3 regions of the Caproiciproducens sp. NJN-50 genome follow, and region 2 is predicted to be linked to each of the others. Evidence: predicted binding sites of a transcription regulator. Region 2 holds the regulator's gene; each other region holds the start of a gene.

Region 1 (2,265 bases), 1.2 Mb from region 2:
GCAAGAGTTGTTTCAGGATGACTGGGTGATGAGGCAGATCGAGAGCATCGTCAATTTTCTCACGGTAGCCGTGCTGAATAAAAAAACTCCGGAGTTTGAAATTTCGGAAGCAGAGAAGAAAGATTCGGCATACCGGCTGCATCAGACGCTGGTGAAGCTGATTCGGGAAAATCAGATCAACGAAGCGGAAAATCTGCTGTTCGAACGGATGGATTCACGCGACCGGCGGTATCTGGAGATGGCCGTCGACTTCTATTCGAGGCTGAACGCGCTCGACGACGACACGCTGGAGCGCTGCGGCTTTTCACGCGGGGAGATCGGCGACGGCCTGAAAGAAGCCGCCGGCCGGTTCGGGATTCCGCTGTCCGACCTGTTTCAGTCGGCGCCGGGGGAGGAACCCTGATGCGCTATGTCCTGATCGTCAATCCCGCCGCGGGCAAACAGAACGCGGCTGAGACCGTCCTTCCGGCGGTCCGGCGCTTTTTTATGGCGCAGGAACTGAATCCCGCCTGTTACCTGACGCGGGAGCCGGGAGAGGCGATCCGGCTGACCGAAAGGGAAGCGGAAAAAGGGGACCCGGTCAGAATTTACGCCTTTGGCGGAGACGGGACGCTCGGTGAAATCGCCCAGGGCGCCGCGGGGAAAAAGAATGTGGAGATCGGAATTTTTCCCTGCGGGTCCGGCAATGATTATATTAAAATTTTCGGCGCGATGGAAGATTTCCTCTCCCCCGAACGGCAGCTTGCGGGGGTTTCGCGGCCAGTCGACCTGATCCGCACGGGGCTTGGGCTCTCGATCAACCTGTGCTCCGTGGGCATGGACGCGATGGTGGCTTTGTATATGGAGCGCATCAAGCGCCTTCCGCTTGTCAGCGGTCCCGCCGCTTACGATCTGGCGCTTCTGAGGGTCCTCCTCGGCCGGATCGGGGACAACCTGCGCGTCAGGATCGACGATTCCGAAACCTTTGAAGGGTGCTTCGTTTTCGCCCTGGCCGCCAGCGGGCAGTACTACGGAGGGGGATACCGGGGCGCGCCGCAGGCGGTCCCGGACGACGGCCTGCTGGACTTTATCCTGATCCGGAAGCCGCCGCTTTATCAGATCCCGAGGCTTGTCGGCCTGTACAAGGCGGGGCGGCATATCGGGGCGAAGGAATTCGAAGAAATCCTGACCTTCCGCCGCGGGAAAAAAATGGAGATCGTCGCGGAGAAACCCGTCGCTTCCAACCGGGACGGAGACGTCGCTTTGATCAAGGCCGCCCGTTTCCAAATTCTTCCCGGAGCCGCACGGTTTATCGTTCCGGAGAATGGGACGGAAGGAATTTGTAAATAATTTGTGAAATCCTGCTTTTTCTCAAAAAACCTCTTGATTTTTAGTGGGGAAGCAGATAAAATAATCTTAGCACTCAAGGTTAATGAGTGCTAAATGCAATAATGATTAAGGAGGACATATTATGACTGTAAAACCTTTGTTGGACAGAGTGCTCATTAAAATGGAAGAAGCGGAGGAAACCACGAAGAGCGGCATTATCCTGGCCGGCTCCGCGAAAGAAAAGCCTCAGATCGCTGACGTCGTCGAGGTCGGCCCGGGCGGACTGGTGGACGGCAAGGAGGTCACCATGTACGTGAAAAAGGGCGACCGTGTCATCTGCAGCAAATACGCCGGGACGGAAGTCAAGCTGGACGGTACGGACTATACTCTGGTCCGCCAGAACGATATTCTCGCGGTCGTGGAATGAAAAAACTGCCCATGCCTTAACAAATATTAAAATTTGGAGGAATCAGATTTATGGCAAAACAGATTATCTACGGCGAGGAAGCCAGAAAAGCGCTGCTGAACGGCGTAAATCAGCTTGCCGATACGGTTAAGATTACCCTTGGCCCCAAGGGCCGCAATGTTGTTCTCGACAAAAAGTTCGGCGCTCCGCTCATCACCAACGACGGCGTGACGATCGCGAAGGAAATCGAACTGGACGACGCGTTTGAAAACATGGGCGCGCAGCTTGTCAAGGAAGTTGCCACCAAGACAAACGACGTGGCCGGCGACGGCACCACGACCGCCACTTTGCTCGCGCAGGCGCTGATCCGCGAAGGCATGAAGAACGTCACGGCGGGTGCGAACCCGATGGCGATCCGCAACGGCATCCAGGACGCCGTCGATGTCGCGGTGGATGCGCTGAAGAAGAACTCCAAGAAAGTTTCCGGCCCGGACGACATTGCGCGCGTTGCGGCGATTTCCGCATCAAGTGAGTTTATCGGCAAACTGATT
Region 2 (2,265 bases):
CGGTCCCGGAATGTTCCATTCCATACACCGGCGCGCGTGAAAAGCAGGAACCTACCCCGTTTTTTCCCCTGTACAAGCAAAGACGGAAGGAGTATAATATTTCCAGCATTGCGCGGTTATTCCGTTGTGTATGGAGAGTGCGCTCCATATGCAGGGGGCGGGGCGTTGGCGCGCCCGGTCCCCGCTTTGCACTTTTTATTGTGCCTTGCTATCAGTATAATCCAGATTTCTTCAAAATTCAACCATTTTTTACAGTCTGAACCTGTTTGCGGCGTGACGCTGCTCCCTTTGGGCCGGCCGGGACGCCTTTTGCGTCCGCAAGGCTCCGGTTTGGCGATAAAAGCTTCCGGGAATGCCGGCACAAAGAGGGTTTCGGCGCTACGGTTCCGGAAATTCCTGAGCCGCGGCGCAGAATTTCATAATTAGTTTACAATTAACATATTGACAATGGGATAAACTAATGGTACTCTATTTACAGAACGTTAGCACTCTAAAGTGAGGAGTGCTAAAAGCGGAGAAACGGGAGGGAAAGGGATTGGAACTGACCCCGAGACAGCAGAAAATACTCGCCGCAGTGATTGATTTGTATATTCTGACCGGAGAGCCCGTGGGTTCCAAGTCCCTGTGCGAGACCCTTGACTTCAACGTCTCTTCCGCGACGGTCCGGAATGAGATGAGCGACCTGAGCGAACTTGGGCTTCTTGAGCAGCCGCACACCTCCGCCGGGCGCGTCCCGACCGAAAAGGGGTACCGGGTCTATATCGACCGGCTGATGAAGCGGCCCGGCATGACGGGCGACGAAAAGCGGTATATCGACAGCCTGATCCTTCCGAGCGCCTATGACCCGGAAAAGCTGCTGGACGGCGTCGCGAAGGTGCTCGCTTCCATGACGAAGTTCGCGGCGGTTTCGACCACGCCGAGCGGCGAATCCGCGGTCATCCGCGCCGTGCAGCTGGTGCAGACCAGCCGGCGCACGGCAATGGTGATCCTGATGACTTCCGCCGGGACGATGAAAAGCCGTGTGTTTCACTGCGATTTTGATATCACGCCGGAAATCCTGCGGGTCTTTTTCCGCATGCTGAACGAAAAGCTGATCGGCATTCCGGTTTCCAGCATCACGCCGGCGTATATCCAGTCTCTGGCGGCCTCGATGGGCGATATGGCGATGATGATCAGTTCCGCCCTGATGGCGGTCGCGGACGCGGCTCAGGAATCCATGCAGTCGGAGATCTGCCTGAACGGCGAAATCAACCTTCTGTTTTATCCGGAGTTCGGGCAGGAGGAGCTGCGCCGCATCATGGACTTCCTCTCCCGGCCCGACGACCTTTGCAGGCTGCTGTCGCAGCCGAAGGACAACGTCCGGGTCATCCTCGGAGAAGAGAGCCGGCGCCCGGAGCTGCGCGATTCCAGTGTCATCGTCTCCCGGTACAGCGTCGGGGGCAGGGACGCGGGGGCCATCGCCATCATCGGGCCGATGAGGATGAATTACGGCAGGATCATGTCCAGCATTGAATATCTCTCCGGTTCGGTCGGCAGAATGCTGACGGAATTGATGGACTTGGAATAAAGAAAGGGGCGCCAGTTTTGGAGGAAAAAGAGAAGAAAGAGAAAACACAGGCCGAAGACCTGGAAAAGGGACCGGAGGCTGCGGAGGAACCGACCCCGGAGAAAGAGAAGTCTTCGGAACAGGCGGCGCCGCGGGAAGAGACGAAGGAAGATGCTGCCGCAAATGCCGAAGCGGAACTGCAGCGCAAGCTGGAGGAAGCGAACCGGCAGGTGGAAAAGCAGAAGGATCTGCTTCTCCGCACGGCCGCGGAGTACGATAACTACCGCAAGCGCACGGCGCGGGAGAAGGCTTCCCTTTATAACGACGCCACCGCGGCCGCCGTGCAGGAGATCCTGACAGTGGCGGACAGCCTGGACCGCGCGCTGGAGCAGAAAGAATGCACCGCGGAGGATATGCGCAGGGGCGTCGAGCTGGTGCAGAAGCAAATGCAGTCGGCCCTTGACAAGCTGGGCGTCAAGGAGATGGGGAAGGAAGGGGAGCCTTTCGACCCGGAGCTGCACAACGCGATTTCCCATGTGGAAGACCCGAAAAGCGGAGAAAATTCGGTGGTCAAGGTGTTTCAAAAAGGGTATCAGATTGGCGGCCGGGTGATCCGGCATGCGATGGTGCAGGTGGCCAACTAACCTTTTTCATATATTATAATTTTTATTGAATGATACGTATTGGAGGTTAATCAATATGTCAAAAACAATAGGCAT
Region 3 (2,265 bases), 780 kb from region 2:
CACAAACTTGTCATTTTCCTCCAGAATGTCGGTTCTGCAGGGAGCGGACTCCGCTCCGAATTCACCGAAAAAGCTGCTGTTCAGCATCCGGTCGAATGTGTCAAAGATGCTGCCGGACCTGCTTTCAAATGGAACCAAATCGAACATACTGAAAACCTCCTTTAAATTGAATCAGAGTCATATTTTGAAAGTCCTGCGCGAAGGGCGCGCTGACGGAGCCTTGCAAAGGAATACTTTTCGTATTATTGAATCTCAATTTTACGGGAAGAGGGCTTCGTTTCTACGATTTTCGGCAAATCGAGGGTCAATACGCCGTCCTGATAGCTTGCGCTGATCTTTCCGGTGTCGATGCCCTGAATGTCGAAGCTGCGGGCTAAGGAACCGTATTTCCTCTCCCTGCGCACAAAATTCTCTCCGCTGCCGTTCGCTTCTTCCCTGCGCTCGGCGGAAAGGGTCAGCACATCGCCGTCGATGCCGATCTTGATGTCTTCCTTCCGGAAGCCGGGCATGTCGGCCATCAGCACGAACTTGTCTCCCTGGTCGAGGATATCCGCGCGGCAGGGAGCACAGTCGGCGTCCGGGCTGCCGAAAAATCCGTTGTTCATCACCCGGTCGAAGTAGTCGAAGATCCCGCCGGATCTGTTATCAAAAGGAACCAAGTCAAACATAGAAAAAACCTCCTGTTTTTTTAGTGATTCATCTGCCGTTATGATGAGCCGGCTATTTTACTTCAATTCTTTTTTCCTGCGGTTTTGCCTGGACCAGTTTCGGCAGTTCCAATTCCAGCACGCCGTTTTGGTAGCTTGCGTTGATCCGGCCAGGGTCGATGCCGCTGATATCGAAGCTCCGGCTGAACGCCCCATATCTTCTTTCCCTGCGAAGATAATTCTTTTTATTTTCGTTTCCTTCTTCTTTATGTTCCGCGCTCAGGACCAGCCGGTCGCCCTCCACGCTGATGTTGATTTCCTGCTTTTGAAATCCGGGCAGATCCGCTTTCAGAACATATCGATCGCCTTTGTCAAGGATATCGGTCCGAAAGGAATGAAAAGAGTCCATACCGTTCCAGAAACTTTCGCCCATCATGCGGTCGAATTCATCAAACAAACTGCTTTCGCTGTGTCTAAAAGGAATCAAATCAAACATACTCGAAACCTCCGTTTCCGTTTGATCTATCGGGAATTCTTTGTTTTCCCTTTCAACAACTACAGTATATCTGCCATATATGAATAATTTTTGAAATAATCTTTGAATTATTATGAATTTTAGCACTCTAATGAAAAGAGTGCTAAAACTTTATAAAAAGAACGGGGCCGCCCGGATCCGGGCGGCCCCGCGGCCGTTCGATTATTCCATCTCCTCCAGCCCTTCATACTGAAGATTGTAATACCTTGCGTAGATCCCGTCCGCGCGCAGCAGAGAATCGTGTGTGCCGCTCTCCAGAATGCCGTCGTCGCCGATGACGACGATCTCGTTGGCATTCCGTATGGTGGACAGCCGGTGCGCGATTACGACGGTGGTGCGGTCCCGGCTGAGCAGGTCGAGCGACGCCTGAATCCGGCGCTCACTTTCGTTGTCCAGGGCGCTGGTGGCTTCGTCCAGAATCAGGATCTTCGGGTTTTTCAGAAAGACGCGGGCGATGGAGATGCGCTGCTTCTGACCGCCGGAAAGACGCGCGCCGCGCTCTCCGACATAAGTGTTGTAGCCGTCCTCCAGACCCATGATGAAATCGTGGATGTTGGCGTTGCGCGCGGCCTCGACGATCTCCTCGTCCGACGCGTCCGGCCTGCCGTAGGCGATATTGTCGCGGATGCTGCCGGAAAACAGGTAAACGTCCTGCTGCACGATGCCGATCGCGTTCCGGAGAGATTCCAGGCGGATTTTCCGCACGTCGATTCCGTCGATCGAAACGCTTCCGCCGGTCACGTCGTAAAAGCGGGGGAGAAGGGAACAGAGCGTCGTTTTGCCTCCGCCGGAGGGGCCGACCAGCGCAATGGTCTGCCCTGCGTCGATTTTCAGATCAATATGGTTCAGGACCTGTTCGGACTCGTTGTAGCTGAACGAAACGTCCCGGTATTCAATGTTTCCTTTCACTTCGCCGAGGTCCACGGCGCCGGGCCGGTCCACAATCTCCGGCTCGGTCTCGATGACTTCGAGAAACCGCTTGAAACCGGAGTATCCCTTCTGGAACTGCTCGGTGAATTCCACCAGAACGTCGATCGGGTTGATGAAGATCGTGATATACAGGGCGTAAACGGCGAGGTCCGA

The links. The regulator HrcA, encoded in region 2, represses chaperone genes, less so after heat shock. The targets are predictions, from matches to a motif close to TGTTAGCACTCNNNNNNNNNGAGTGCTAACA.
Region 1: a site for HrcA is predicted at 1,394-1,424, ahead of EQM14_RS09495 (co-chaperone GroES). Genes of this name have one in related genera too.
Region 3: a site for HrcA is predicted at 1,261-1,291, ahead of EQM14_RS11780 (Hsp20/alpha crystallin family protein). Genes of this name have one in related genera too.

The regions. Positions count from the first base shown of each region.
Region 1 covers NZ_CP035283.1:1,977,476-1,979,740, reverse strand. The annotation lists gene EQM14_RS09505 (DUF6483 family protein) at 1-403, shown strand, start outside; gene EQM14_RS09500 (diacylglycerol/lipid kinase family protein) at 403-1,329, shown strand; gene EQM14_RS09495 (co-chaperone GroES) at 1,451-1,735, shown strand; gene groL (chaperonin GroEL) at 1,786-2,265, shown strand, end outside.
Region 2 covers NZ_CP035283.1:3,216,966-3,219,230, reverse strand. The annotation lists gene hrcA (heat-inducible transcriptional repressor HrcA) at 536-1,567, shown strand; gene EQM14_RS15710 (nucleotide exchange factor GrpE) at 1,585-2,190, shown strand; gene dnaK (molecular chaperone DnaK) at 2,246-2,265, shown strand, end outside.
Region 3 covers NZ_CP035283.1:2,438,910-2,441,174, reverse strand. The annotation lists gene EQM14_RS11790 (Hsp20/alpha crystallin family protein) at 1-147, opposite strand, end outside; gene EQM14_RS11785 (Hsp20/alpha crystallin family protein) at 243-668, opposite strand; gene EQM14_RS11780 (Hsp20/alpha crystallin family protein) at 721-1,143, opposite strand; gene EQM14_RS11775 (ABC transporter ATP-binding protein) at 1,345-2,265, opposite strand, start outside.